DNA from 3 places in the Pantoea dispersa genome. Region 1 is predicted to be linked to each of the others. Evidence: predicted binding sites of a transcription regulator. Region 1 holds the regulator's gene; each other region holds the start of a gene.
What was found. The regulator Fur, encoded in region 1, represses iron uptake genes when iron is present. The targets are predictions, from matches to a motif close to ATAATAATGAGAACNACTATCAA.
Positions count from the first base shown of each region.

Region 2: zupT (zinc transporter ZupT) is a predicted target of Fur. The motif match lies at 3,890-3,912, and genes of this name have one in related genera.
Region 3: fepD (Fe(3+)-siderophore ABC transporter permease) is a predicted target of Fur. The motif match lies at 8,418-8,440, and genes of this name have one in related genera.

Region 1 is NZ_CP082346.1:2,810,499-2,820,907, forward strand. Features, by position in the region: gene ybfF (esterase) at 1-637, shown strand, start outside; gene ybfE (LexA regulated protein) at 807-1,082, shown strand; gene fldA (flavodoxin FldA) at 1,220-1,750, shown strand; gene fur (ferric iron uptake transcriptional regulator) at 2,103-2,552, shown strand; gene K7H94_RS13145 (hypothetical protein) at 2,614-3,009, opposite strand; gene glnS (glutamine--tRNA ligase) at 3,246-4,913, opposite strand; gene nagE (N-acetylglucosamine-specific PTS transporter subunit IIBC) at 5,065-7,098, opposite strand; gene nagB (glucosamine-6-phosphate deaminase) at 7,442-8,242, shown strand; gene nagA (N-acetylglucosamine-6-phosphate deacetylase) at 8,301-9,449, shown strand; gene nagC (DNA-binding transcriptional regulator NagC) at 9,457-10,409, shown strand, end outside.
Region 2 is NZ_CP082346.1:520,212-530,620, reverse strand. Features, by position in the region: gene tolC (outer membrane channel protein TolC) at 1-921, shown strand, start outside; gene K7H94_RS02545 (DUF1190 family protein) at 1,063-1,737, shown strand; gene K7H94_RS02540 (glutathionylspermidine synthase family protein) at 1,746-2,909, shown strand; gene ygiD (4,5-DOPA-extradiol-dioxygenase) at 2,945-3,715, opposite strand; gene zupT (zinc transporter ZupT) at 3,926-4,693, shown strand; gene K7H94_RS02525 (cell wall hydrolase) at 4,838-5,221, shown strand; gene ribB (3,4-dihydroxy-2-butanone-4-phosphate synthase) at 5,275-5,931, opposite strand; FMN riboswitch at 6,040-6,188, opposite strand; gene ubiK (ubiquinone biosynthesis accessory factor UbiK) at 6,360-6,665, shown strand; gene hldE (bifunctional D-glycero-beta-D-manno-heptose-7-phosphate kinase/D-glycero-beta-D-manno-heptose 1-phosphate adenylyltransferase HldE) at 6,705-8,129, opposite strand; gene glnE (bifunctional [glutamate--ammonia ligase]-adenylyl-L-tyrosine phosphorylase/[glutamate--ammonia-ligase] adenylyltransferase) at 8,197-10,409, opposite strand, start outside.
Region 3 is NZ_CP082346.1:3,446,554-3,456,962, reverse strand. Features, by position in the region: gene cgtA (Obg family GTPase CgtA) at 1-973, shown strand, start outside; gene K7H94_RS16190 (hotdog fold thioesterase) at 1,107-1,523, opposite strand; gene dhbA (2,3-dihydro-2,3-dihydroxybenzoate dehydrogenase) at 1,527-2,285, opposite strand; gene K7H94_RS16180 (isochorismatase family protein) at 2,282-3,136, opposite strand; gene K7H94_RS16175 ((2,3-dihydroxybenzoyl)adenylate synthase) at 3,155-4,768, opposite strand; gene K7H94_RS16170 (isochorismate synthase) at 4,779-5,960, opposite strand; gene fepB (Fe2+-enterobactin ABC transporter substrate-binding protein) at 6,137-7,102, shown strand; gene entS (enterobactin transporter EntS) at 7,097-8,347, opposite strand; gene fepD (Fe(3+)-siderophore ABC transporter permease) at 8,494-9,483, shown strand; gene fepG (iron-enterobactin ABC transporter permease) at 9,480-10,409, shown strand, end outside.

The DNA.
Region 1 (10,409 bases):
ACCCACGCTGCAGGTGGATGTCCGTAACCACGGCCTGTCACCGCGCAGCGAAGAGATGCACTACGCTGCGCTGGCGCAGGATATGGTCGATACGCTGAATGCGCACCACATCGAACGGGTTGATGTTATCGGCCACTCAATGGGCGGCAAAATTGCCATGGCGCTGAGCGCCGTTGCGCCCGAACGAATTGGCAAAATGGTGCTGATCGATATCGCGCCGGTGGATTACCAGACGCGACGCCACGATGAGATCTTCGCGGCAATCCGCGCGGTCAGTGCAGCTGGCGTCACGCGCCGCAGCGCTGCGGCCGACGTGATGCGTGAACACGTGCGCGAAGAAGGCGTGATTCAGTTCATTCTGAAATCTTTCCATGAAGGCGAATGGCGCTTTAACGTGCCGGTGTTATGGGACAATTATCCGGTGCTCTCCGGCTGGCAGGAGGTGCCCGCGTGGCCTCATCCGGCGCTGTTTATTCGCGGCGGTGATTCACCCTATCTGGACAATCAGCACCGTGATGCGCTGCTGCGCCAGTTCCCGCAGGCGCAGGCGCACATTATCAGCGGTGCCGGCCACTGGGTGCATGCCGAAAAACCCGATGCCGTACTGCGCGCGGTGCGCCGCTTTTTTAACCTGTAAAAGCAAAAGCTTGCTACGGGCGGTTTAGGGTTGGCGTCGCGCCGGGCGCTGGAGTATGATGTCGCGCTAAAAATTTGCCGCGGATGCTTTTTTCGCCGCGGTCGGGCCGATAAATGTTTAAATCGCGCAGCGCCTTTCCGCCGTTCGCGCCCACGCAGTTTCACAAACCATGGCAAAAGAACAGACAGATCGTACCACGCTCGATCTCTTCGCAGACGAGCGGCGTCCCGGTCGCCCTAAAACCAGTCCGCTGTCGCGTGATGAGCAGCTGCGCATTAATAAGCGCAACCAGCTGAAGCGCGACCGGGTGCGCGGCCTGCGCCGCGTTGAGCTGAAAATGTCCAGCGAAGCGGTCGACGCGCTTAATACGCTGGCCGAGCAGCAGAACATCAGCCGCAGTGAACTGATTGAACAAATGCTGCTGGCGCAGCTCAAACTGGCGTAACGTGCGCAGACCGCACGCTGGAACACAAACTCAGCGCTTTACACATTCCGCGCTTTTCGCCGGTCTGCTATCATTCGCATAACTGTGTCGTCTTCTGACTTACTTTCACAATCAGGATTTAAGAGGTTACTCACTCCATGGCAATCGTAGGCATTTTCTTCGGCAGCGATACCGGCAACACTGAAAACATTGCAAAAATGATCCAGAAACAACTGGGTAAAGATGTCGCCGAAGTGCATGACATTGCTAAGAGCACCAAAGAAGATCTCGAAGCATTCGATATTCTGCTGCTGGGTATTCCGACCTGGTACTACGGTGAAGCCCAGTGCGACTGGGATGACTTCTTCCCGACGCTGGAAGAGATTGATTTCAACGGTAAGCTGGTAGCGCTGTTTGGCTGCGGCGATCAGGAAGATTATGCCGAGTACTTCTGTGACGCGATGGGCACCATTCGCGACATCATTGAGCCAAACGGCGCAGTGATTGTGGGCCACTGGCCAACCGAAGGTTACCACTTCGAAGCCTCTAAAGGTCTGGCAGACGACAAACACTTCCTCGGCCTCGCCATTGATGAAGATCGTCAGCCTGAACTGACTAACGAGCGCGTCGACAAATGGGTTAAGCAGATCTTTGATGAGCTGCAGCTGCAGGCGATCATCGAAGCCTGATGCTTTCCTGTCCGATGTGGGCGCTGGCTCACATCGGGCAATGGAATTACCTATAAAAATAATAGCTACGGTTTTTTAACTTTTTCCCTCAATTCTGTAGAATACCCGCAACGGTCATCTGCTTATTCCTCGGGCATCAGACTGAGACTGCGCGAAAAGGAACATCGATCTGCACGATCCCGCTGAGGCTCACGACATTTCTCCTTACAGCATCCGGGGAATTGTCCGCCGCAGCCGGTTTTCATTTCGCAGGCTGAGCTCTATAATGAGACGCAAATGAGAATGCGCGTTGACCACACATTCAAGGCCTTTGCGCCGTAAGTGACTAGCAAAGTAACAGGACAATATCCGCATGACTGACAACAACTCCGCATTGAAAAAGGCTGGCCTGAAAGTCACGCTGCCCAGACTGAAGATTCTGGAAGTGCTTCAGGGACCCGGACCCGAGTCCCATCATGTCAGTGCGGAAGATTTGTACAAACGCCTGATCGACATGGGCGAAGAGATTGGTCTGGCGACGGTATACCGTGTTCTGAACCAGTTTGACGACGCCGGCATCGTGACGCGTCATAACTTCGAAGGCGGGAAATCCGTGTTCGAACTGACCCAGCAGCATCACCACGATCACCTGATTTGCCTCGACTGCGGCAAAGTGATCGAGTTTAGCGATGAATCTATCGAAACGCGTCAGCGTGAGATTGCAACACGCCACGGTATCAAACTCAGCAACCACAGCCTGTATCTGTACGGCCACTGTGCGCTGGGAGACTGCCGCGAAGACGAGACGCTCCACGATCAGTAATTGAATATGCTATGCAGTATAAAAAAACCGGTGCCAGGCACCGGTTTTTTTATGGCTGTGTTCAGGCGACCAGCGTTTCCTGCAAATAGCGCCAGCGCGGAACCGACGTGCTGCAGTCCAGCACCGCCAGCGAAATGCGGGTCTGGTTGTTGCCGTTGAGCATTTGCAGTTCGTGATACTGAATGGTCACTTCCTGCTGCTGCTGGGAAATGATGGCATGCTCACTGGTGGCGATTCGCATCCCTTCCCGCTGCCCGTGCAGTTTGCGAAACAGGGTTTCAGTGTCATTGAGATCGAGCTGTTTGCCTTGCGGCGTCACCATTTTGAAGTCGGGATGAAAGTGCGACAGCAGCAGATCCATACTGTCATCGCTGCCTTCGGTCTGATTAAAAATACGTTCGATAAGCTGATGTAAAACCACCACGCTATGTTTGGCTTCCAGAGCGAGACTTGTCATTTTTCTTCCTTCGCTAACCCGCACAGCAACATTTAAGAGCGCATAGCCTACCTGAAAATAACGATTTCACACGGGTAAATTAGTTAATTTTATTAAAGTCAGATTAGTCGTAATCGCGCGTAATTACTGTTTTTTGTCTGGTTCAGCATAATCGATTCCCGTTTGCAGATAACGGGCAATAAAAAAGGGCGATTGCTCGCCCTTTGCTGATCATATCGTGCTATCAAGCAGTAAAATTATTCGCCGATTTTTGCCCAGGTATCACGCAGACCCACAGTGCGGTTGAACACCAGTTTCGACGGCTGCGAGTACACGCTGTCAGCGCAGAAGTAACCTTCGCGCTCAAACTGATACGGCGCCAGCGCGCTGGCGGCACGCAGACCCGGCTCAACGAAGCCCTGTTTGATCTCCAGCGAGTTCGGGTTAATGGTGGTGAGGAAATCCTCGGCCGCGCCCGGGTTTGGCACGCTGAACAGACGATCGTACAGGCGGAATTCGGCAGGCAGCGCGTGAATCGCCGACACCCAATGGATAACGCCTTTCACCTTGCGGCCATCGGCCGGATCTTTGCTCAGGGTGTCGACATCGCAGGTAGCGTAGATGCAGGTGATGTTGCCGGCTTCATCTTTCGCCACGCGCTCGGCACGAATGACATAAGCGTTGCGCAGACGAACTTCTTTACCCAGCACCAGACGTTTGTACTGCTTGTTGGCCTCTTCACGGAAGTCGGCGCGATCGATCCACACCTCACGGCTGAACGGCACCTCACGCGTGCCCATCTCCGGCTTGTTCGGATGGTTCGGCATGCTGATGATTTCTTCATGCCCGGCCGGCAGGTTCTCGATCACCACTTTCAGCGGATCCAGCACCGCCATGGCGCGCGGCGCGTTCTCGTTGAGGTCGTCACGAATGCACGACTCCAGCGACGCCATCTCAACAATGTTGTCCTGCTTGGTCACACCGATACGGCGACAGAATTCGCGGATTGACGCCGCGCTATAGCCACGGCGGCGCAGACCGGATACGGTCAGCATGCGCGGATCGTCCCAGCCTTCAACAATCTTCTCGCTCACCAGCTGTGTCAGCTTACGCTTCGACATCACCGCATATTCCAGATTCAGGCGCGAAAACTCGTACTGACGCGGATGCACCGGAATAGTGATGTTATCCAGCACCCAGTCGTAGAGACGACGGTTGTCCTGGAACTCCAGCGTACACAGGGAATGGGTGATGCCTTCCAGCGCATCGGAGATGCAGTGGGTAAAGTCGTACATCGGATAGATGCACCACTTGTTGCCAGTCTGGTGGTGTTCGGCAAATTTAATGCGGTACAGCACCGGATCGCGCATCACAATAAAGCTGGATGCCATGTCGATTTTGGCACGCAGACAGGCTTTGCCCTCTTCGAAGCCGCCATCACGCATCTTCTGGAACAGCGCCAGGTTCTCTTCCACGCTGCGATCGCGATACGGGCTGTTTTTGCCCGGCGCGGTTAGCGTGCCGCGGTATTCACGGATCTGCTCTGGCGACAGCTCGTCAACGTAGGCCAGGCCTTTGTTGATCAGCTCAACCGCGTAGTTGAACAGTTGGTCAAAGTAGTCAGAGGAGTAACGAATGTTGCCGCTCCACTCAAAGCCCAGCCATTGCACATCATTCTTGATCGATTCAACGAACTCCATATCCTCTTTGACCGGATTGGTGTCGTCGAAACGCAGGTTGCACTGCCCCTGATAATCTTGTGCGATACCAAAGTTCAGGCAGATCGATTTTGCATGGCCAATATGCAGGTAACCATTGGGCTCAGGCGGGAAACGGGTATGCACACTGTTGTGCTTACCGCTCGCCAAATCTTCGTCGATGATCTGACGAATAAAGTTCGTTGGGCGGGCTTCAGCCTCACTCATCTCAAAATCCTCAAAACAATAGCGGGTGATTTGTACCACGAAGTAACGGAGTATGATCCACAAAGCGCTGAAGGGAAACAACCGTTTGTTGGTCGTTTTAAAACAAAAAAGGCAGGAATTGCTTCCTGCCTTCAGTGACGCTCAAAACGTGTTAATTTTTCACTTCATACAGCGGCGTAACGCCTGCCACCACGGTACCGCCTGCCAGCAGATTCAGACCAGCAAAATCATCGCTGTTGCTGACCACCACCGGGCTGATCATCGAACGCGCATTGGCGTTGAGGAAGTCCAGATCCATTTCGAGGATCGGCTGGCCCGCTGTGACGGTTGCGCCCTCTTCCACCAGACGGGTAAACCCTTTACCTTCCAGCGCGACGGTATCGAGACCCATGTGCACGACAATCTCGACGCCATTTTCGGCTTCAAGGCAGAATGCATGGTTGGTGTTGAAGATTTTCACCACGGTACCCGCCACCGGCGCGACGACAGTTTTATCGCTCGGTTTGATCGCCAGACCATCGCCTACCGCTTTGCTGGCGAAGGCTTCATCCGGCACGTTTTCCAGCGCTACCACTTCGCCACTGACCGGTGCCAGCAGCGTTGCAATCACCTTTTTCTCGCTGTTGCGCACGGCCTGGGGCTGAGCAGCCGCAGGCGCGGCGGTTGTTGCCGCTGCTGGTGCCGCTGCGCCGGCCACCGGGCCTTTGCTCAGTACGGTTTTCATCGCGGTCGCAATGCTTTCGGCCTGCGTACCAACAATGATCTGCACGCTCTGCTTGTTAAGGCGGATCACGCCAGAAGCACCGAGGCGTTTGGCCACACTCTCATTCACCTGCGCCGAGTCTTTCACATTCAGACGCAGACGGGTAATGCAGGCGTCGATGTTGGTCAGGTTGTCAGAACCGCCCACCGCGCCGATGTAGCGACGTGCCAGAGATTCGGTTTCGCTCTCACCGTTGCTGCTATGATCAACGTTGACGTCGTAGCCGTCTGTCTCATCACCGGCAGCCAGCTCGCGGCCCGGCGTCAGCAGGTTGAATTTCTGAATGGTGAAGCGGAACACCACGTAGTAAATGACGAAGAACACCAGACCCTGCGGGATCAGCATCCACCAGTGCACGGCCAGCGGGTTACGCGTCGACAGCACCATGTCCACCAGACCGGCACTGAAACCGAAACCGGCAATCCAGTGCATGCTGGCAGCGATGAAGACCGAAATACCGGTCAGCACGGCGTGGATGACATACAGCACCGGCGCCACGAACATGAAGGAGAATTCCAGCGGCTCGGTGATGCCGGTGAAGAAGGCGGCGAATGCCGCTGCCAGCATGATACCACCGACTTTGGCGCGGTTTTCCGGACGTGAGCAGTGATAGATTGCCAGCGCCGCACCCGGCAGACCGAACATCATGATCGGGAAGAAGCCCGCCTGATAGCGACCGGTGATACCCGGAATGCCGGTACCGTTGGCGATAGACTGCGCGCCGCCCAGGAATTTCGGAATGTCGTTGATGCCCGCCACGTCGAACCAGAACACCGAGTTCAGCGCGTGGTGCAGGCCAACCGGAATCAGCAGACGGTTAAAGAAGGCGTACACGCCCGCACCGACCGAGCCCAGTTTCTGAATGTGCTCACCAAAGCTCACCAGACCGCCGAAAATGATCGGCCAGACGTACATCAGGATGAAGGCGACCACAATCATCAGGAAGGAAACCAGGATCGGCACCAGACGGCGACCGCTGAAGAACGACAGCGCCTTAGGCAGCTCAACGTGGCTGAAGCGGTTATAGACTTCCGCCGAGAGAATGCCCACCAGGATGCCGACAAACTGGTTATTGATTTTACCGAAGGCGGCAGGAACCTGCTCCACCGGCATTTTCTGAATCATGGCCACCGCGGCGGGTGAACACAGGGTAGTAACTACGAGGAAACCTACAAAGCCGGTTAATGCCGCTGCACCGTCTTTATCTTTTGACATGCCGTAAGCCACACCAATGGCGAACAGCACGGACATGTTGTCGATGATGGCAGAACCCGATTTGATCAGCAGTGCTGCCAGCGCATTGCCTGCGCCCCAGCTGTCCGGATCGATCCAGTAACCTACCCCCATCAGGATTGCCGCTGCCGGCAGGGTCGCTACCGGCACCATAAGCGCGCGGCCGACCTTTTGCAGATATCCTAAAATACTCACCTTATTCTCCCCCTATGAGACTGGCGTTTTGCCGTGATGCGGGTTGATTTTATTATCCCGGCACCCGGTACCTTGATGACACACTTCACCACGAGGCGCAGTGTAAAGATAAATTAATTCGCCTCGCAAATTAAAACCAGTGTAACTGTGACTTTAATCACCAAAATGGACGTTTTTCACTGCGAAATGCTAGCCACCACCACAAACTTATTTTATGATGAAAAATATCAGGTCGCACTTTTCCAACGCCGCGAGCGCGCAAACGGGTTACCCTATAAGCAGCCAGCTGCAGCAGTAAACGCGACCCTAACTTTCCAATCTTAACTGAGGTGAAGACATGAGACTGATCCCTTTGGCCACACCGACCCAGGTGGGTAAATGGGCTGCACGCCATATCGTTAATCGCATCAATGCCTTTAAACCCAGCGCAGACCGTCCCTTTGTGCTGGGACTGCCAACCGGCGGTACGCCGCTGGAAGCCTACAAGCACCTGATCGAGATGCATAAAGCGGGCCAGGTTAGTTTCAAACACGTGATCACCTTCAATATGGATGAGTATGTCGGTCTGCCGAAAGAGCATCCGGAAAGCTATCACAGCTTTATGTACCGTAACTTTTTCGATCACGTTGATATTCAACCAGAAAATATCAATCTTCTGAATGGCAATGCCGAAGATATTGACGCAGAATGTCGCCAATACGAAGAGAAGATCCGCGCACTGGGTAAAATCCACCTGTTTATGGGCGGCGTCGGCAACGATGGCCACATTGCGTTCAACGAACCGGCTTCTTCGCTCTCTTCCCGCACCCGCATTAAAACCCTGACGCACGACACCCGTGTGGCGAACTCGCGTTTCTTCGACGGCGATGTTGATCAGGTGCCTAAATATGCCCTGACCGTGGGCGTCGGCACGCTGCTGGATGCGGAAGAAGTGATGATTCTGGTGACCGGCCACGTCAAAGCCCAGGCGCTGCAGGCGGCGGTAGAAGGTAACGTCAACCACATGTGGACCATCAGCTGCCTGCAGCTGCACCCGAAAGCGGTGGTGGTGTGTGATGAGCCAGCCACCATGGAACTGAAAGTGAAAACCGTGAAATATTTCCGCGAATTGGAAGCGGAAAATATGAAGGGTGTGTAACAACACGTTGTAGAAAGCCTGCTGTTAAGCGCAGCAGGTTCAGCCGGGAGAAGAGATGATGTACGCATTAGTTAACGGCCGGATTTTTACCGGTCATGAAGTTCTGGACAATCACGCCGTGGTGATTGCCAATGGCCTGATTGAGCGTGTCTGCCCGCGCGATGCGCTGGACGCCGCGATTCCACAACAGGATGTGGCTGGTGCGTTCATCGCTCCCGGATTTATCGACCTGCAGCTCAACGGCTGCGGCGGCGTGCAGTTCAACGACGACATCAATGCCCTGAGCGTGGAAACGCTGGAGATCATGCAGCGTGCCAATGAAAAATCCGGCTGCACCAGCTATTTACCGACGCTGATTACCAGCAGTGATGAACTGATGAAGCGCGCAATTGAAACCATGCGTGCTTACCTGGCGAAGCATCAGAATCAGGCGCTGGGCCTGCATCTGGAAGGTCCGTGGCTGAATAAAGAGAAGAAAGGTACTCACAATCCGCAGCTGATTCGTTTGCCGGATGCGGAACTGGTGGATTTCCTGTGCGCCAACGCTGACGTCATCACCAAAGTTACGCTGGCGCCGGAAAATGCGGGCAGCGCGGTGATTCGCCAGCTGCGTGACGCCGGGATTATTGTGTCATCTGGTCACTCCAATGCCACCTATGCCGAAGCCAAAGCGGGCATCAGCGCGGGCGTCACCTTTGCCACCCACCTGTATAACGCCATGAGCGCCTTTAGCGGTCGTGAGCCAGGTCTTATCGGTGCGCTGTTTGATTCGCCTGATGTATACTGCGGCATTATTGCAGACGGTTTACATGTCAATTACGCTAACGTGCGCAATGCAAAACGAATCAAAGGCGACAAACTGGTGCTGGTGACCGATGCCACCGCGCCGGCCGGTGCGTCGATTGATCAATTCATTTTTGCAGGTAAAACAATATACTATCGCGACGGCCTGTGCGTAGATGAGAACGGTACCCTGAGCGGATCTGCGCTGACAATGATTGAAGCGGTGCAGAATAGCGTGGAACATTGTGGTATCGCGCTGGACGAAGCGCTGCGCATGGCGACCCTGTATCCGGCAAGGGCAATGGGTGTGGAAAGGCAGTTTGGTACGGTGGAAGCAGGAAAAGTCGCCAACCTCACTGTCTTTACCCGCGATTATCAAATCACTAAGACGTTCGTCAACGGAGACAACGTCCTCAGCGAGTAAGTACTGAATGACCACTGGCGGCCAGACTCAAATAGGAAATGTCGATCTTGTCAAACAACTTAACAGTGCAGCTGTTTACCGGCTGATTGATCAACAGGGGCCGATTTCGCGTATTCAGATTGCCGAACTCAGCCAGCTTGCGCCCGCCAGCGTCACCAAAATTACCCGTCAGCTTATCGAACGCGGCCTCATCAAAGAGGTGGAGCAACAGGCCTCCACCGGTGGGCGCCGCGCCATCTCCATCATCACCGAAACCCGCCATTTTCATACCATCGGCGTGCGCCTGGGGCGTAACGATGCCACGCTGACGCTGTTCGATCTCAGCGGAAAATCGCTGGCGCAGGAAGATTATCCGCTGCCGGAGCGCACCCAGGAGACGCTGGAGAACGCGCTGTTCAACGCCATCAGTGCCTTTATGAGCACGCACCAGCGTAAAATTCATGAGCTGATCGCTATCGCGGTGATCCTGCCGGGGCTGGTCGACCCGATTAACGGCATCATTCGCTACATGCCGCACATTGCCGTTAGCCACTGGCCGCTGGTGGCGAGCCTGAAAAAACGCTTTAACGTCACCAGTTTTGTCGGGCACGATATCCGCAGCCTGGCGCTGGCTGAGCACTATTTCGGTGCAAGCCGCGACTGTGCAGACTCCATTCTGGTGCGTTTACACCGCGGAACCGGCGCCGGCATCATCGCGAACGGCCACATTTTCCTCGGCAGCAATGGCAACGTGGGTGAGATTGGTCATATTCAGGTCGATCCGCTCGGCGAACGCTGCCACTGTGGCAACTTTGGCTGCCTCGAAACCATTGCCGCCAATGGCGCGATTGAGAACCGCGTGCGCCACCTGCTCAATCAGGGTTATCCCAGCAGCCTGACGCTGGATGATTGCCAGATGCCGCAAATCTGCCGCGCCGCCAATCAGGGCGACGCGCTGGCCTGCGAAGTGATCGAGTACGT
Region 2 (10,409 bases), 1.7 Mb from region 1:
AGCGTGCTGGCCAACGAAGTGACCGCGCGTAACGACCTGGATAATGCGGTGGAATCGCTGCGTCAGATCACCGGCATGGATTATCTGTCGCTGGCGTCACTGAATATCGATCGTTTCAAAACGGCGCGTCCGGAAGCGGTGTCCAGTCTGCTGAAACAGGCTGAGAGCCGTAACCTCAACCTGCTGTCTGCCCGTCTGAGCCAGGATCTGGCGCGTGAGCAGATTCGCTCCGCCGAGTCCGGCCACATGCCGACGCTGGATCTGACCGCTTCTACCGGTCTGTCGAACAGCAAATACGGCGGCAGCCGCGCTAATCAGAGTGCCGGTACCACTGACTCGATCACCGGCTCCAACCAGGTTGGCCTGAGCTTCTCACTGCCTCTGTACAGCGGCGGTTCAGTGACTTCGCAGGTGAAACAGGCGCAGTATAACTTCGTCGCCGCCAGCGAGCAGCTTGAAGGCGCGCACCGTAGCGCGATCCAGACCGTCCGTTCTTCGTTCAACAACGTGAACGCTTCGATCAGCAGCATCGACGCTTACAAACAGTCGGTAATCTCGGCGCAGAGCTCATTAGATGCCTCGGAAGCCGGTTATCAGGTGGGTACGCGTACCATCGTTGATGTGTTAGACGCGACCACCACGCTGTTTAACGCTAAACAGCAGCTGTCGAATGCGCGTTACAGCTACCTGATCAACCAGCTGAACATCAAATATGCGCTGGGCACGCTGAACGAGCAGGATCTGCAACAGCTGAACAGCACGCTGGGCAAAGAAGTGACGACCTCGCCAGAAGTGGTCGCGCCGGAAAACAGCCAGCAGGCCGCGCGCGTGGATAACGGCCCGAAAGCGACCTCCGCTTCCGCCGCCGCTCAGGCCCGTCCGGCCGCGGCACGTAACAGTGCCAACCCTTTCGCTAATTAAGCCTTCAAGGGGCCGCTTGCGGCCCCTTTCGCATTCAAACGTATAACAACGTAAAGATCCCCTTGCCACCCGGCTTCCCGCTTCATTTTCCACCACTCATCACCTATCCTAAGCCCCACCTTTGGGCACAGGATGAAGATAATGAAACGGACAAAAAATATTCGTCATGCCGCTTTCCGTAAAAGCTGGCAGGCACGCCATTTAACGCCGGTCGCACTGGCGGTCACCGCCGTGTTTATGCTGGCAGGCTGCGAACAGAGCGATGAAACGGTTTCGATGTACCAGAACGCCGATGATTGTGCGAAAGCCAATCCGGGCCAGAGCGCCCAGTGCACCACCGCTTACAACAACGCGCTGAAAGAGGCTGAGCGCACCGCGCCAAAATACGCCACGCGTGAAGATTGTGTCGCGGAATTCGGCGAAAACCAGTGTCAGCAAACCCCGGCACAGGCGGGCGTCGGTACCACGGCGAACAATGCTGAAGCGCAGCAGAGCGGCAGCTTCTGGATGCCTCTGATGGCCGGCTACATGATGGGTCGTCTGATGGGCGGCGGCGCTGGCTTTGCGCAGCAGCCGCTGTTCTCGCCAAAAACCCCTAACAGCCCGGCTAACGGCCAGTTTGTTGATGCTTCCGGTAAGAACTACGGTGCGGCCACCTCGGGCCGGACGGTAAACGTGCCGAAAACCGCGCTGGCGCCAAAACCGGCCACTACGTCCACCATCACCCGTGGCGGCTTTGGTGAGACGGTAGCCAAACAGAACACCATGCAGCGCAGCAGTGCCACCAGCACCGGCAGCCGCTCGCTGGGAGGCTAAGCCCGCGCATGCAACGTATTGCTATCAGCGAACGTCCGAACTGGCGCGAAAAGGCGACCGAGTACGGCTTTCAGTTTCACACCATGTATGGCGAACCCTACTGGTGCGAAGACGCTTATTACCAGTTTACGCTGGCGCAAATTGAACAGCTGGAAGCGGCCACCGCGGAACTGCACCAGATGTGCCTGCAGGCGGTAGAAAAAGTGGTGAACAGCGAAGCGCTGCTCACCCGTTTCTGCATTCCGAAACACACCTGGGATTTTGTGCGCGAATCCTGGCAGCAGCGTCAGCCGTCGCTCTATTCACGCCTCGATCTGGCGTGGGATGGCACAGGCGAGATCAAGCTGCTGGAGAACAACGCCGATACGCCAACCTCGCTGTACGAAGCGGCGTTTTTCCAGTGGATCTGGCTGGAGGATCAGCTCAACGCCGGCAACCTGCCGCAAGGCAGCGATCAATTCAACAGCCTGCAGGAGCAGCTGATTGCGCGCTTCGCCACGCTGCACCAGCAGCACGGTTTTAACTGGCTGCACTTTGCCTGCTGTCGCGATACGGAAGAGGATCGCGCCACGGTACAGTATCTGCAGGATTGCGCCACTGAAGCCGGTCTGCCGAGTGAATTTCTCTACATTGATGAGATTGGGCTGGGCGAAAAAGGTCAGTTTACCGATCAGCACGATCAGGTGATCAGCAACCTGTTCAAGCTCTATCCGTGGGAATTCATGCTGCGCGAGATGTTTTCGACCAAGCTGGCCGATGCCGGCGTGCGCTGGCTGGAGCCGGCGTGGAAAAGCATTCTCTCCAACAAAGCGCTGTTACCGCTGTTGTGGGAGATGTTCCCCAACCATCCTAACCTGCTGCCCGCCTGGTTTGCCGATGATGCCAGCGCGCCGCAGATGGACAAATATGTGGTGAAACCGCTGTTTTCCCGCGAAGGTGCCAACATCACCATCGTGGAAAACGGTCAGGAAATCGCGCGTGCCGACGGCCCTTATGGCGAAGAGGGCATGATCGTCCAGCAGTTCTGGCCGCTGCCGAAATTTGGCGACAGCTACACGCTGATTGGCAGCTGGCTGATTGACGATCAGCCTGCCGGTATCGGTCTGCGGGAAGATCGGGCGCTGATCACGCAGGATCTGTCGCGTTTCTATCCGCACACCTTTATTGTGTAACGCACGTGCCGCCCGGTCTGCGGGCGGCACAGGTGTCAGCCAACCTGCACCGACAGCATACTGATCGAACCCATCTCCATGCCTTCCACCGGGATGCTCACCGCCTCACCTTCAGCTCGCGCGCCGAGAATATACAGCAGCGGCAGATAGTGCTCCGGCGTCGGATTAGCCAGCTGCGCGCCTTCATGCTGCTGATAATTCACCAGCGGATGCTGCGTCGCCTCACCCTCGTAGCCCAGATTATCGCGCACAAACTGGTTGAAGCTCTCCGCCCACGGATAAGCGCTTTCCGCGCCCTGCCAGCGAATCATGCGCAGGTTATGCACCACGTTGCCGCTGGCCACCAGCATCACGCCTTCGTCACGCAGCGCCGCCAGTTTACGTCCCAGCGCAAAATGCCACGCCACCGGCTGGGTGCCATCAATACTGAGCTGAATCAGCGGAATGTCCGCCTGTGGATACATCTTCGCCAGCACGCCCCACGAGCCGTGATCAAAGCCCCACTGCTGATCGGCCTGCACTGCTACCGGCGCCAGCAGATCGATAACGCGCTGTGCCAGCGCAGGCGAACCCGGCGCCGGATAGCGCACGTCGAACAGCGCCTGCGGGAAGCCACCAAAATCATGGATGGTGCGCGGATTGCTCATCGCCGTCACCGCCGTGCCGCGCGTGTACCAGTGCGCCGAGATGGCGAGAATAGCGCGCGGACGCGGCAGGGTTTCGCCCAGCTGCTGCCATACGCGGGTATAACGGTTGTCTTCTAATACGTTCATCGGGCTGCCGTGGCCGAGAAACAGAGCGGGCATGCGGGTCATTATTCATCCTCTGGCGTCGGGATCGCGTTAATGACTGTCACGATACGCGCTTTCGCCAGGGGAAAAACGCTGATAAGCGTGATGATGTTTATCAGCAAATTTGAACAAGATTTTGCCGACATAACTTTACGCTAAATAACTCGATATTTTATGGGGTTAACTATATTGTAACTGGTAATCATTATCATTAAGGAGCCCATCATGTCAGTACCTCTGCTGCTAACCATCCTGGCTGGCGGTGCCACTTTCGTCGGCGCGATTTTTGGCGTGCTCGGTCAGAAGCCGTCGAACCGCGTACTGGCCTTTGCGCTCGGCTTTGCCGCCGGCATCATGCTGCTGATTTCCCTGATGGAAATGCTGCCCGCCGCGCTGCATGCGGAAGGCATGTCGCCGGTGCTTGGCTACGGCATGTTCATGCTCGGCTTACTGGGTTATTTCGCCATGGATCGCCTGCTGCCGCACCAGCATCCGCAGGATCTGATGGCGGTCAATCGCCGCCCCACCAACCTGAAACGTACCGCGATCCTGCTGACGCTCGGTATCAGCCTGCATAACTTTCCCGAAGGCATTGCCACCTTTGTCACCGCCAGCAGCGATATGGAACTGGGGCTGGGCATCGCGCTGGCCGTCGCGATCCACAATATTCCGGAAGGGCTGGCGGTGGCCGGACCGATGTACGCCGCCACCGGCTCGAAAGCCAAAGCGCTGTTCTGGGCCTGCCTGTCCGGCATGGCGGAGATTTTTGGTGGCATCATCGCCTTTCTGCTGCTGGGGCCGGCGGTCTCACCGGTGATGATTGCGGCGATTATGGCGGCGGTGGCGGGCATTATGGTGGCGCTGTCCGTGGATGAACTGATGCCGCTGGCGCGCGAAATCGATCCGCATAACAACCCCAGCTACGGCGTTCTGTGCGGCATGACGGTGATGGGCCTGAGCCTGACGCTGCTGCAAACCAGCGGGGTAGGCTGACGCGAGATTCGTCTCATTCACCACCACTTCGGCCTTAACTCTCAACGACTTAGACTTGTTAAGGCGTAGTCGAGACGGGTCTTGTTAACACCCGACGGCGGGCTCATTACACTCCACGCGACTCTTAGAAAGCAGTGGAGTGTTATGTTAATTCAGGGAGCCATTTTATGCCTGGCGATGAATATCTATCATGAAGCGCGCGGCGAACCGGTAAAGGGACAGATTGCCGTCGGCACTGTCACCATGAACCGGGCTAACTGGGACGTCAAAGAGATCTGTCCGGTGGTGTACGCACCCAAACAGTTCTCCTGGACGTCTCTGCACAAACATCCCCATCGCCATCCGCCGCAGCATGACAAAAGCTGGCAGCGCGCGCAGCGCCTGGCCCAGCGGATTGTCGAGGGTAAGCTGGCGGATGTGACAAAGGGCGCGACCTTCTTTCATGCACACAGCGCCAGACCCGCGTGGCGCCACGCCTTCCAGCGTACCGTGGTGATAGGCAATCACGTTTTTTACGCCAGCCGTTAATCATAAAAAAAGGCCGGATGCATCACATCCGGCCTTATTTAATTCACGTCGGCTTAGCTGGCCTGACGGGTTTCATGCTGGCGGCGCCAGGCCACCAGGTCTTCAATGGTCACCACCGGCATGGCGTGCTGCTTCGCAAACGCAATCACTTCCGGCGCGTGCGCCATGCTGCCGTCATCATTGGTCAGTTCGCACAGCACACCCGCAGGTTTGAAGCCCGCCAGCGTCACCAGATCGAGCGTCGCTTCGGTGTGGCCGCCGCGCGCCAGTACGCCGCCGTCGCGCGCGCGCAGCGGGAATACGTGGCCGGGACGATTCAGATCGGACGGTTTAGCGTCATCGGCAATCGCCGCGCGGATGGTGGTAATACGGTCGGAGGCCGATACGCCGGTCGTCACGCCGCTGGCCGCTTCAATGGTCACGGTAAAACCGGTGCCGTAAGAGCTGGTGTTGTTCTCTACCATCATTGGCAGATCCAGCTGCTGGCGGCGCGCTTCGTTAATGCACAGGCAGACAATGCCGCTGCCGTGACGAATGCTCAGCGCCATCTGTTCAACGGTCATGGTTTCGGCAGCGAAGATCATATCGCCTTCGTTTTCGCGATTTTCATCGTCCAGCACCATCACGCCGCGCCCGTTGCGCAGCGCATCGATGGCGCGTTCTACACGCTGTTCCGGCGTGCCAAATTCAGAAAGAAGCGTCTGATTCATGGTAAAAAACCTTATTAATAAAATATGAGTTACCAGAACCAGGGCGAGCTTAGGAGTGCGTAGAAAACACATGGCAATAACGTGACGCGGGCGCAGCCCGGCTGATGTCGTTACCCTCTCCCATCCGGACTTTAACCGTCGGCCCCGGAATTACACCGGATCTGCTGACCTTTCACTGTAAGCGAAAGCGCTCGCGGGCTTTCAGCCGAAGCTGATTTACCGCCGGTGGGGAATTTCGCCCCGCCCTGAGAATAAGCGAAATTACTATAGCGCCAATCACCTGGTCGGGCAATCAACAAAAGTGCAAATGCTTTTGCACTTCATGCGTTGCGGATTTCGGGTTTAACCTTTTCGTTTCTGGCATTACACTTAATGTTTGATGAGTCGGAACACGCGCTGTTATCAGCCACCGTAACCAGGAAACAACCATGATCGACACGAAAAAAATTGAACAACTGGCGCGCCAGGTGCACGAAGCGATGCCAAAAGGTATTCGCGACTTTGGCGACGATGTGGAAAAGAAAATTCGTCAGGTATTGCAGGCGCAGTTAACCCGCATGGATCTGGTTAATCGTGAAGAGTTTGACGTGCAGACCCAGGTTTTGCTGCGCACGCGTGAAAAACTGGCGGCGCTGGAGCAGCGTCTGGCGAAGCTGGAAAGTGAAAGTCCGGCGGCCCCGGCTCCGGCGGTGATCACGCCAGATCCGGCAGGCAAAATCGATACGCCTCAGTAAGGTTTACGCGGCGGGAGTTCGCTCCCGCCGGCTACGTGTTTACTGATTGCGAATGGTTTTGATGATGTTGGTGGTGGAGATACCATCTTCAAAGTTGAGCACGCGCACGTCACCGCCGTTGGCCCACACCTCTTTACTGCCCGCGATATCTTCCGGCTTATAATCTCCGCCTTTCACCAGCAGATCCGGTAGCACTTCGGCAATCAGCCGCTGTGGCGTATCCTCTTCAAACAGCACCACCCAGTCTACGGCTTCCAGCGCACCCAGCACGATCATGCGGTTTTCCTGCGGGTTCACCGGGCGGGTTTCGCCCTTAAGACGTTTGGTGGAAGCATCGCTGTTGACCGCCACGATCAGGCGATCGCCCAGTTTGCGCGCGTTGGCCAGGTAAGAGACATGGCCGGCGTGTAAAATGTCGAACACGCCGTTGGTCATCACTACTTTCTCACCGCGCTGGCGCGCCTGCGCCACCGCCACTTTCAGCTCGGCTTCGGTCATCACGCCAAAGCCGCTGTCCGGTCGCGCGTGAATTGCATTCTCCAGCTCCACGGTACTGACGGTTGAAGTCCCGAGCTTGCCGACCACCACGCCAGCCGCAGCATTGGCGAGGAAGCAGGCATCTTCCAGACTTTCACCGGCAGCCAGCACTGCGGCCAGCACGCCGATCACCGTATCGCCGGCACCGGTGACGTCATACACTTCCTGCGCCTGAGTGGGCAGATGCAGCGGCGCTTTGCCCGGCTGCAGCAGGGTCATTCCGTTTTCCGAACGCGTCACCAGCAGCGCGGAGAGATCGTAATCGGCAATCAGCTGCATACCGCGGCTGACAATCTCCTCTTCGCTTTTGCACTTGCCGACCACCGCTTCGAACTCGGACAGATTGGGCGTCAGCAGCGTCGCGCCGCGATAGCGTTCAAAATCGGTGCCTTTCGGGTCGATCAGTACCGGCACCTGCGCCGCACGCGCCAGCTGAATCATGGTCTGCACGCTGCTCAGCGCGCCTTTGGCATAGTCAGACAGCACCAGCGCGCCCGCCTGTGCCAGCGACTGACGCAGGCGATCGTGAATCGGCTGCGGATCAACCTGCTCAAAGCCCTCTTCAAAGTCGAGGCGAATCAGCTGCTGGTTGCGCGACAGCACGCGCAGTTTGGTGATGGTCGGATGACTATCAAGGGCGACGAAATCGCACTCAACCTTCACCTGCGCCAGCGTTTCGCGCAGCACGCGCGCAGCGTCATCTGCACCGGTCAGGCCGATAAGGCGCGAGTCCGCACCGAGTGCGGCGATATTCATCGCCACGTTGGCCGCGCCGCCCGGACGCTCTTCAATGGTATCCACTTTAACCACCGGCACCGGAGCTTCCGGTGAGATCCGGCTGGTCGGGCCGTACCAGTAGCGGTCTAACATCACATCGCCGACAACCAGCACAGCGGCCTTGCCAAACGCGGGCAGTGTTACTTTCATGCAGAGACTCCAGACTTCAACGTTCAGTCAAAATAATGCGCGGATAATAGCATAGAAGCCGCCAGGCTCACTGCTCCGTGTCATCCGCGTCGCTCGCGGCCAGCCAGCGCTGCCAGCTGGCGTGCACCACGGCGCGTTCGTCAGCGAACGATGCCGGATCGACATGACCCGGCAGTTCCTGCAGCGCCAGATGGTGCAGCGCATCGCGCAGCGTGACGTAAGCGTGCGTCAGCGCCTGCGCTTCTTCATCAGCCATGATGCCGTGGCGCGCCATCAGTTCGAAAATGCGCACGTTATCCGACCAGCGCGTCAGCGCCGGCTGGCTGGCGGCGTAACCTAAGACCAGATACTGCGCAATGAATTCAATATCGGTGATACCGCCCTCATCGGTTTTAATCTCCCAGCGGCCTTTGTGCTTGTTACTGAGGTGCGCACGCATTTTCTCACGCATCTCACGCACTTCGGTTTGCAGCTTCGCGCCTTCACGCGGCAGGCACAGAATACCGCGCCGGATCGCATCGAAGCACTCACACAGCGCCGGTTCGCCATACACGATGCGTGCACGCACCAGCGCCTGATGTTCCCACGTCCAGGCTTCATGGCGCTGATAGTCGTCAAAGGCGGCAAAGGTGCTGACCAGCATGCCGGCCACGCCAGAGGGGCGCAGGCGCGCATCCACCTCATACAAAATGCCGGACGAGGTGCGGGTACTGAACAGATGCATGACGCGCTGGGCGAGACGCAGGTAAAACTGGCGCCCGTCAATGACGCGTTCACCGTCGGTTTCGGCATCGTCCGGACAGTCGTGCAGAAACACCAGATCGAGATCCGAACTGTAACCCAGTTCCCAGCCGCCCAGTTTGCCGTAGCCGACCACGGCAAAGCCGCGCTCGCTGTCGCTGGTGAGATGCGAAGGGCGACCATAGCGTTGCACCATCATCTGCCACGCCTGCTGCACCACCGATTCAATGATCGCTTCCGCCAGCCAGGTTAAGTGATCGCTCACTTTCATCACCGGCAGGGTTCCGGCGATGTCGGCGGCGGCGATACGCAGATGCTGTGCCTGCTTGAACTGGCGCAGCGCTTCCAGCTGCTGCTCTTCATCATCGGTGGGAATGCGCAGCAGATACTGGCGCAGTTCGTCACGATAGGCGTCGGTGGCGGTGGGCTGATACAGCGTGGCCGGATCAAGCAGTTCATCCAGCAGCAGCGGATAGCGCGCCAGCTGGCTGGCAATCATCGGCGAAGCGCCACACAGGCGAATCAGATGGCGCAGCGCGCCGTGGTACTCAGTCAGCAACTCCAGATAGGTGCTGCGCGTTAATACGCCAAGCAGCAGCGGCGTCAGGCGTGCCAGCACCACATCGGCGTCGTCACGCGCGCACACTTCGCTTAGCAGGCGCGGCATTAATTGATCAAGCGCCAGCCGGCCGCGCGGGCCGATGGTGCGGCGACTGACATCCTGACGAAAATCATTCAGCGCCCGATACAGCGCATGGCGCTGTTCTGCCTGCAGCTGCGGTACCACCGGCAGCAAATCGCTCTCTTCCAGCGCGTCCTGCCACAGGCTGGCGAACTCCGCCAGCTGCGGCTGATCGTCGACATCCGGTGCATCATCGCCTATCAGCTCGTCGAAAATGTGGCGCACGCCGGCCATGTGCTGTTCCAGCTGTGCCAGCAGCGTCGCCCAGTCCGCCATGCCCATCGCCCAGGCCAGGCGCTGGCGGTCGAGCGGATTTTCCGGCAGCGTCTGCGTCTGCTCATCGTTGATGCTTTGCAGCAGATTCTCCAGCCGGCGTAAAAACAGGTAGGCGGCGCGCAGATGATCAACCTGCTCCGGTGTTAACAGTGCCAGCTCACCGATGGCCTGCAGCGTCGGCAGCAGCGAACGCAGCTGAAGTGAGCGCTCACGTCCCCCTCGAATCAGCTGAAACACCTGGACGATGAATTCGGTTTCACGAATGCCGCCGGCGCCGAGTTTGATGTTGTCCTTCAGGCCGCGCCGCCGTACTTCGCGGGCAATCATGCCTTTCATGTTACGCAGCGACTGGATCACGCTGAAATCGATATAGCGGCGATAGACGAACGGGCGCAGCATCTGCTGCAGCTCCTGGCTCCAGTGGCCGCCGTCATCGCCCATCAGGCGCGCTTTCACCATCGCGTAGCGCTCCCAGTCACGGCCCTGCTCCTGGTAGTAATCCTCCAGCGCGGCAAAGCTCAGCACCAGCGGACCGCTGTCGCCAAACGGGCGCAGGCGCATATCCACGCGATAAACAAAGC
Region 3 (10,409 bases), 640 kb from region 1:
ACGCGGCCAGAATGGCCAGAGCCGTGACTGTACCGGTAAACGCGGTAAAGACATCATTGTTAAAGTGCCGGTGGGTACGCGCGTGATCGATCAGGGCACGGGCGAAACGCTGGGCGACATGACGCGCCATGAGCAAAAGCTGATGGTGGCGAAAGGCGGCTGGCACGGTCTGGGCAACACCCGCTTCAAATCGTCCGTGAACCGTACGCCGCGTCAGAAAACCATGGGCACGCCGGGCGAGAAGCGCGACCTGCAGCTGGAACTGATGCTGCTGGCAGACGTGGGGATGCTGGGTCTGCCTAACGCTGGTAAATCGACCTTTATCCGCGCGGTATCGGCGGCGAAGCCAAAAGTGGCGGATTATCCGTTCACCACGTTGGTGCCAAGCCTCGGCGTGGTACGTATGGACAGCGAAAAGAGCTTCGTGGTCGCCGACATTCCCGGCCTGATTGAAGGCGCAGCGGAAGGCGCGGGCCTCGGAATTCGCTTCCTCAAGCATCTGGAGCGCTGCCGTGTGCTGCTGCACCTCATCGACATCGCGCCAATCGACGAATCCGATCCGGTAGAGAACGCCCGCATCATTCTCGGCGAGCTGGAGAAATACAGCGACAAGCTGTACCAGAAGCCACGCTGGCTGGTGTTCAATAAAACTGACCTGCTGAGCCGTGAAGAGGCGGAAAGCCGCGCTAAAGCGATTGCCGAAGCGCTGGGCTGGGATGAGAAATACTATCTGATCTCCGCCGCCAGCCGTGACGGTGTCAATGAGCTGTGCTGGGATGTGATGAGCTTTATCATTGCGAATCCAAAAGAAGCGGAAGAAGAAGCGAAGCAGCCAGAGAAAGTGGCCTTCATGTGGGATGATTACCACCGTGAAGCGCTGGAAAATGCTCAGGAAGTGGAAGAAGACGAAGACTGGGATGACGACTGGGATGAAGACGACGACGAAGGCGTCGAGATCATTTATCAGCGTTGATGTCAGCAAAAAAAAGCGGCCAGATGGCCGCTTTTTTTATTGCTGCTTAGCGCAGAGCACCAGCCCGCACAATCATTCCCTCTCCCCGTGGGAGAGGGCAGGGTGAGGGCATCAGGCTGCAGAGGAGCCAAACCTACCCCAGCACCGCCACCGTCAGCCGCGAACTGCAGCACAGCTGATCGCGACCATTACGTATCTCAATCTGCCAGCTCTGATTGCGCGCCCCCAGATGCAGCGGACGACAAACACCGCGCACCTCGCCGCTGCTCACCGCCCGATGATGGCTGGCGCTCACCTCAATGCCCACCACGCTTTTACCTTCTTCCACGCTCAGGTAACCGGCAATGGAGCCCATCGACTCCGCCAGCACCACCGACGCGCCGCCGTGCAGCAGACCAAACGGCTGCTGCGTGCGGCTATCTACCGGCATGGTGGCCTCCAGATAATCGTCACCGATGGCGGTAAACACGATGCCGAGATGCGCCACCAGCGAGTTATCGCCCAGCTGATTCAGCGTGGCGAGATCCACCGTACGTTTCCAGATTGCCATGCCTCAGGCTCCCAGCGTTGCGCCACCGTCCACCACAATATCCTGCAGCACCACGTGGCTGGCAAGATCCGAGGCCAGGAACAGGATGTTGTTCACGATCTCCTGCGGCTGGGCGATCTTACGCAGCGGGATCCCCAGTTTGTACTGATCCGGGAAACCGTTGATCATCTCCTGCTCGGCTTCCGGCGTATGCCACAGGCTGCGCTGCATATCGGTATCGGTTGATCCCGGTGAGACAATGTTGCAGCGCACGCCATACGGTGCCATCTCAAGCCCAACCGTCTGACACAGGCTGCGCAGCGCTGCTTTGGACGCGCCATAGGCTGACATGCCGAGGCGCGGGGCGTGCGCGGCGTTAGAGGCGATGGTGACAATCGCGCCAGCGCGCTGCTGGCGGAAGACCGGCAGCGTCTGCTGGAAGAGGTTAAACGCGCCGCCGGCGTTCACGGCGAGGCACGCCTGCCAGTCAGCAAACGACAGCGCATCGGTGCTGCCGATGCGCAGAATGCCCGCGCCGTTCACCAGGATATCCAGCCGCGGCTGGCTGGCCAGCAGTGACTGACAGCAGTCGCGCACCGCAGCACTGTCGGCAACGTCCAGCTGGCAGGTGGCAAACGGATAGTCATCCTGGCCAAAATGCAAATCAAAACCGGTCACCTGCGCACCGGCCTGATGGAACGCCAGCGCGGTGTGATAGCCGATGCCTTTGCCGGCACCGGTCACCCAGACAATTTTTCCGCTGAAATCAAAACAGGCGCTCATTGGGCTGGCACCCGTGACAGCAGCGCCCACCAGCCATCAATGCTGGGGTTTTTCGCCAGGCTGATGAAGTCGATATCGCTGTGCACCTGACGCCAGCGCGCCGCCAGCGCCATCACGCGCACTGAATCCAGCCCATAATCGATCAGGTTTTCATCATCTTCCGGCACGTCATCATCTTCCAGCAGCGGCAGAATCAGTGCGCGGAGTGCGTCCTTGCTCTGTGGCAGCGGCATCAGGTCGGCGGTCATCACCACTTTGCCACTGCGACCTGCGGTGTAGGTCAGCGCCATCATATGCTCGTCGCGCGAGAAGTCGGCCAGCGCATCGGCCACCATAAACGGCTGGATGTTACGCATGAAGGCGTCGGTAGCGGTGGTCAGGCAGCCGATGTGGGCATACACGCCAGTAATGATCAGCTGATCGCGGCCCATCTCCTGCAGGATAGACTCCAGCGGCGAGCGCACGAACGCGCTGTAGCGCCATTTAGTCAGCACCTGATCGTCCTGATCCGGCGCCAGCGTGTCGACGATCTTCTGCTGATCCGGATGTTTGTTCAGCCCTGGTCCCCACATATCATTCAGCAGCGCGCGATCCTCATCGCTTTGCTGGTTGGGCTGGGCGGTATAGAACACCGGAATGCCCTGCGCTTTGCAGTAAGCGCGCAGGCGGGCAATGTTCTCCACCACCTGATTCACCAGCGGGCTGTCTTCGCCCCAGAAGTTGAGGAAATAGGCCTGCATATCGTGAATCAGCAGCGCCGCGCGCTGCGGCTCCAGCGCCCATTGTACTTTGTTAGCCGGCAGCTCAGTGGCGGCGGGCAGCGCATAAGAGGTCAGTTTTGGAATAGCCATTACAATCTCCGGAAAAAATCAGGCTTGCGTCTGCTCAGCAAGCTGTTGGCGTAAACGTTTTTTATCCACTTTGCCCACCGGGGTAAGCGGCAGGGCGTCGACGCAGGTAATGCGGTCGGGAAGTTTGAATTCGGCAATGCCCAGCTCGCGCAGATGGCGGCGCAGCGCGACCGGTTTCACCGGCTGGCGCGCCACAATGAAGGCACAGCTCTTTTCACCCATCAGCTCGTCGTGCATGGACACCAGCGCGGCGTGGATCACATCCGGATGGCGCAGCAGCAGGTTTTCGATCTCTTCTGCGGCGATCTTCTCGCCACCGCGGTTGATCTGATCCTTTTCGCGTCCCTGTACGGTGATGTAACCCTGAGCGTTGATCTCAATCAGATCGCCTGAGCAGTAAAAACCGTTGGCGTCGAAGCTGGCGGCATTGTGCTCCGGGCTGTTGTAGTAGCCCCGGAAGGTGTAAGGGCCGCGCGTCATCAGGCGACCCACCTGGCCTGGCGGTAGCGGATTGCCGTTCTCGTCGGCCACCCACACTTCGTCATCTTCCGAAATCGGACGCCCCTGGGTAGTCAGAATGGTTTGCTCGTCATCGCCGAAGCGCGTGTAGTTAACCAGCCCTTCCGCCATGCCAAACACCTGCTGCAGCTGGCAGCCGATTTCACGCTGAATGCGTGCGGCCAGCGTTTCGCCCAGTTTGGCTCCGCCCACCTGAATGCGCTGCAGCGAGGCCAGCGCTGAATTGCTGCCCCACTCCTGAATTGCCTGCAACCACAGGCTGACCGCCGGCGGCACCAGTCCGGTATCGGTCACCTGGTGCTGCTCAATCAGCGGGAAGCAGAGCGTGGCGCTGGGATCCGCGGCGAGAATCACCTGGCCACCGGCATAGAACACCCCGAGCGAACCGGGGGAACTCATGGCAAAGTTATGCGGCGCGGGCAGGGCGATCAGATAGCGCGTGTCGGCGTTGATGTGGCAAATCTCGTCGCTGGCGCGGATGCTGTAGTAGTAGTCGTTGTGGGTGCGCGGAATCAGCTTCGGCGTCCCGGTGCTGCCGCCGGAGAGCTGGAAAAACGCCACTTCATCGGCGGCCGTCGGTGTCGCGACAAAATCGCCAGCCGCTTCATCCTGCAGCGACGCCAGCGTATTTTCCGCCTGCGCGTCGTTACGCAGGATCACCTGCTGCAGCGTGGGTTGCGCCTCGCACAGCGTGGCGATGAAGTCGTCGCTGGCAAACAGCGCGTGCTGGCGATCGGCGATCAGCAGTTTCGGTGCAATCTGCTGCGCATAGGCCTGCAGTTCAGTGCGCTGATGGCTGAACAGTGCGTACACCGGGACCACGCCCAGCTTAAACAGCGCAAACAGCGTAACGTAAAAGTCCGCCACGTTGCCGAGCTGCACCAGCGCCGTGTCACCGCGCTGTAAACCGCGCCGCTGCAGCGCCGCCGCCAGATTATCACTGCGCTGCGCCAGCTGGCGGTAGCTGAGCTGCACAGGGCCGTCGATCACGGCGATAGCGTCGTTTTCGCGATGGCGGTCGATGATGTCGGTCAGCGGCACGTCGATCCAGTAGCCTTTCTCGCGATAGCGCGCGGCCAGATGTGCCGGCCAGCGGCTGAAGGGAATGCTCATGCTTGTTCCTTTATTGCAGTCCAAAAGCGCGCAACATGGTGTCCAGCTTCACACCCGTTTCACGCCATTCTGATTCCGGTTGCGAGTCGGCGACGATGCCAGCGCCGGCAAACAGCCGCACGCGCGTGCCGTTTACCGTTCCGCAGCGAATGGTCACCACCCATTCGCCGTTGCCTTCGCTGTCGCACCAGCCGACGATGCCGCCAAACAGCTGGCGATCAAAGGGTTCGAGCTGCTGAATCAGCTGCTGCGCGCGGGCGTGCGGGAAGCCGCTCAGGGCCGGGGTTGGGTGCAGCAGCGCCGCCAGCGACAGCGCGTTTTCGCGCTCATCCTGCACTTCGCCATCGATTTGCGTCGCCAGATGCCACAGCGTGGCGGTGGTGATCAGCGACGGCACGGTAGGCACTGACAGTAGTCGGCTACGCGGCTGCAGCGTGCTGCGCATCGCGTCGGTCACCAGCTGATGTTCGTGGCGGTCTTTGGCTGACGCCATCAGGGTGTTACCTGCCACGCGATCGGCGCTGGCGTCGTCATGATGGCGGCGCGCCGAGCCGGCCAGCGGGCAGGAGGAGAAATCGCGCCCCTGTTTGCGCAGCATCAGTTCCGGGCTGGCGCCCACCAGCGCGCCTCCTTCCGCCAGCGGCAGATGGAAATGGTAGCTATTGGGATTTTGCGCGATCACGCGCTGCATCAGCGCGGCGGTATCGACCGGCTGCTCGGTGACGATATCCATCAGGCGCGACAGCACCACTTTGTCCGGATCGCCGCGCTGGATGGTGGCAACGGCGTCGGCCACCATGCGGGTAAACACCGCGTGATCCGGTACTGCCGTCCGCCGCCGCACTGCCGGCAGATCGCTCTGCTGCGCCGGTAACGCCTGTTGCAGGTCGGCGCGATTAAAGCTCTGCCAGGATTCGGGTATGAACAGGGACGCTGGCTGGCTGACGTCAAACGGAATCGCGCCCACCAGCAGCGGATTGGCGATCCCCTGCTTTTTCGCCGCGGCAAAGTGCTGGCGCAGCTGCTGTTGAAAGTCGCCCTGCAGCAGCGCGGCATCGCCCACCGGCGTGTTGATCGTGGTATAGCAGCCCTGGGTGGCCAGGCTGCGCCATGGCGAGGTGAAAAGGAAACCGCGGCACAGCGCGGAAAAATCCTTCAGCCAGGCATTTTCAAACGTGGAGCTTTCCACCATAATTTTCACCTATAAATGATAAGATTATTAAGAATGATTATCATTTTTATTATGGCTCTGTAACCTACGTCGAAAGGGGCAAAGAGTCAATCCATTCGCGGGATTTACCGTGCTGTCAGACGTAAGCGGCGGCTGACGCCGGGCAAGGCATTAAGCTAAAAGGTGGATCAAAACTTATGAATAAATGCGGTTTATGGGGCATGGCTGTCCTGTTGTTCATTTTCCAGTCGCTGTCAGGGACAGCGCGGGCCGACCAGGGCTGGCCGCGCAGCGTACAGGGCGCGACCGGAACGGTAACGCTTCACCAGGCACCACAGCGTATTGTCTCCACCAGCGTCACGCTGACCGGCTCGCTGCTGGCGATTGACGCGCCGGTCATCGCCTCAGGCGCGACCGCACCGAAAAGCCGCCTGGCCGACGATCAGGGCTTCTTCCGTCAGTGGGGCGAGGTGGCAAAACAGCGCCACGTTAAGCGGCTGTACATTGGTGAGCCGAGCGCCGAGGCGATTGCGGCGCAAGCCCCGGATCTGATCATCGTCAGCGCCACCGGTAATGACTCCGCCCTGAAGCTGGTCAGTCAGCTGTCCGCCATTGCCCTCACGCTGGTGGTCAACTACGACGATAAGAGCTGGCAGGATGTGGTTACGCTGCTGGGGCAGGCCACCGGCCATGAAGCACAGGCGGCGCAGCGCGTAAAAGAGTTCGACGATCGCGAAGCGGCGCTGAAGCAGGCCATTACGCTGCCGCCGCAGCCGGTCTCCGCGATGGTATGGAACGGTGATGGCCGGGCAGTGAATCTATGGACCGCCGCATCGGCGCAGGGCAAACTGCTGCAGCAGCTCGGTTTTACCCTGGCGCAGCCGCCGGCCGGCACGCAACAGGGGCACAGCATGGGCCAGCGCAAAGACATTATTCAGCTCTCGGGCGAGAATCTCGCCGCCAGCCTGACCGGTCACAGCTTCCTGCTGTTTGCCGGCGATGACAAAACTGCGCAGTCAGTGCTGAGCAACCCGTTCCTGGCACAAAACGCGGCGGTGCGCGATAAGCAGGTCTATGCGCTGGGTATCGACACCTTCCGCCTGGATTACTACAGCGCCAGCAATCTGCTGACGCGTCTGCATCAGCTGTTCGTCAAATCATGATGTTTGCTGCGCCAGCACCGGCGCGGGCGCCTGATAGCGCCGCAATCCTTTCATCATCAGCCACATCATGACGCCAAGCAGTGTCGCGGCACAGCCAAACGCCGCGGCAGCCTGCGCCGGCAGCAGCCACGAACCGAGGGCACCAATCAGCGCGGCGCCGAGGGCATCGCCGCACACGTTCTGCGCCGTCCACAGGCTGTTGATGCGGCCCAGCAGATGATCCGGCGTCAGCAGCTGAATCATCGCGTACTGCACCAGGCTGTTGATGGCGCTGAAATAGCCGAAGCCCGCCAGACACAGCAGCGCCAGCCACAGCGTCGGCATCAGGCTGAACAGGCCCAGGGCGACGAAACCGGCCACGGCGCTGCCCAGCACCAGCCGGCCCGGGCGCGCTGCCTGTTTCAGCCTGCCGCTGGTAAATGCACCCACGGCGGCACCGAGCGGCACGGCAGCGTACAGCATACCGAGCTGGTCGGCGCTGACTGACCAGTGCGGTGCCAGCGCCGGGTACAGCACGCGGATGGCGCTGGCCAGCGTCACCAGCGCACCGGTCAGCGCCACCATGCCGACCAGCGGGCTGGCAAACAGGAACTGCACGCCGGTTGCCAGCGCCCGCAGCGGATGCTCGCGCGGCTGCGGAGGCGGTGGCAGCGCAGGCAGCTTCAGCAGCGTTAGCACCGTCAGCAGCGTGCCGAAGGCGGTCAGTCCATAATTCCACAGCACGCCGCCGTGCGCGATCACCACACCAGCAATTGCCGGCGATAAAATCGAGCCGAAGCGCACCGTCAGCATGGTAATGGCACCGGCCTGCATGATGTTTTCGCGTCCCACCAGCGCTGGCGTAGCGGCCAGCAGCGCCGTGACGCCAATCGCACCAAAAAAGCCGTCCCACAAGCCCAGCAGATAGACCGCCAGCAGCGAAGGCGCGGGCAGCGCGGCATTTATCGCCAGCGCGACAAAGCCCAGTCCGCAGGTGGTGCGGGCAAGCAGGATCAACGTCTTACGCTCATAGCGATCGGCCAGCACGCCGCCGGTCAGCAGGCCAGTAAACATGCCGGCAGCGGACAGCGTGACGGCGAGGCCCACCAGCAGCGGTGAATGGGTCATCTGCTGAATCTGCACCGGCACGGCAACGGCCAGCATGCCGAGCGCCACAATCGAGATAAAACGCGCAATAAACACCGCGCGAAACGCCGCGTGGGTTTTCAGCAGTGAGAGATCGATAAAGTGAGAGGGTTTGTTCATTGTTTCGCCTTTTTGCACCAATTTTCCTCATCATCCGCGAGGCGACTCATGGTAACATAGGCAAACGCGAGTAATAACGATAACAAATATCATTATCACATTACGTTGCACTGCAACGACGTCGAACAGTGAAGGTTTAGAACGCTATGCGCCAGATCCGTGCATTAGCAGGCTCAGGGATTCTGCTTTTGCTCCTCATGGCGCTCAGTCTGATGCTGGGTGCCAAATCAATACCGCTTTCCGATGTGTATCACGCTCTCACCGCCTCCTGCTCCAGCGCGGAGTGCATCATCGTGCGCGATGCGCGCCTGCCGCGCACGCTGGCCGGTCTGCTGGCGGGCGTGGCGCTGGGGCTGGCGGGCGCGCTGATGCAGAGTCTGACGCGTAACCCGTTGGCCGAGCCGGGCATTCTGGGCGTGAACGCCGGTGCCGGTTTTGCCATCGTGCTCGGCATCGCGCTGCTGGGAGCGGACTCCCCGCTGCAGTGGCTGACGCTGGCCTTCAGCGGCGCGCTGCTGGCGGCGCTGCTGATGACGGTGATTGGCGCGATGGGCGGCGGGCGCGTCAATCCGGTGCGTCTGACGCTGGCAGGCGTGGCGCTGGCAGCGGTACTGGAGGGTTTAACCTCCGGCCTGTCGCTGCTCAATCCGGACATTTACGATCACCTGCGCTTCTGGCAAAGCGGCTCGCTGGATATCCGCGATTTCAGCGTGTTGCGCACCCTGAGCCCGGCGGTGCTGGCCGGTGCGGCGCTGGCGCTGGGGCTGGCGCAGTCGCTGAACAGCCTGAGCATGGGCGGCGATATGGCGGCGGCGCTGGGCACGCGCGTGTTGCGCACTCAACTGCTGGGCCTGCTGGCGATTGCCTTACTGAGCGGCGCGGCGACCGCCGCCGTCGGACCGATCGCTTTTATCGGCCTGATGACGCCGCATTTTGCCCGCTGGCTGGTGGGCAACGATCACCGCTGGCTGCTGCCGGCGACGGCGCTGATCACCCCGGCGCTGCTGCTGGCGGCGGATATTCTGGGGCGGATGATGGTGGCAGGCGAACTGCGTGTCTCAATTGTGACCGCCATCCTTGGCGCGCCGATGCTGATTTTGCTGGTACGGCGCCAGCGCGGGCGAGGTGGATTATGACGCGGCGTGCCGGGTTGCATGGCGGCTGGCTGCTATTAGCGTGTGCGCTGCTGACGTGGCTGGCGCTGACGCGCGGTGCGCTGCCGATTACGGCGGAGCAGGTGTGGCAGGCGCTGCGCGGGCAGGGAGCGGCCAACGTGCAGCTGATTGTGGTGGAGTGGCGGCTGCCGCGCGTGCTGATGGCGCTGCTGATCGGTGCGGCGCTGGGTGTCAGCGGGGCAATTTTTCAGTCGCTGCTGCGTAACCCGCTCGGCAGCCCGGATATTCTCGGCTTCAATACCGGTGCTTACAGCGGTGTGCTGGTGGCGCTGGTGCTGTTCAATCAAAGTATTACCGCGATGACCGGGGCCGCGCTGATCGGCGGTATCGCGACGGCTGCGCTGGTGTATCTGTTTGCCTGGCGCAACGGGGTGGAAACGTTTCGGTTAATCATCGTGGGCATCAGCGTGCGCGCGCTGCTGATGGCGCTCAATGCCTGGCTGATTATCAGCGCTTCGCTGGAGTCGGCGCTCAGCGCCGGGCTGTGGAGCGCCGGCTCGCTCAACGGCATCACCTGGGCGAAAACGCCGCCGGTGGTGACGATGCTGCTGCTGTCGCTGCTGCTGGTGGCGCTGTTAACGCGCCGCATGCGTCTGCTGGAGATGGGCGATGACACCGCCTGCGCGCTCGGCGTGCCGGTGGAGCGCAGCCGCCTGTGGCTGATGCTGCTGGGCGTGCTGCTGACCGCGGCGTCCACCGCGCTGGCGGGGCCGATCTCGTTCGTGGCGCTGCTGGCACCGCAGATTGCGCGCCGGCTGAGCGGCGGGGAAAAAGGCGCATTATGGCTGGCGGCGCTGTGCGGCGCGCTGCTGTTGTGCGCCGCCGATTATGCCGCGCAGCATCTGTTCCTGCCTTATCAACTGCCGGTTGGCGTGATCACCGTCAGC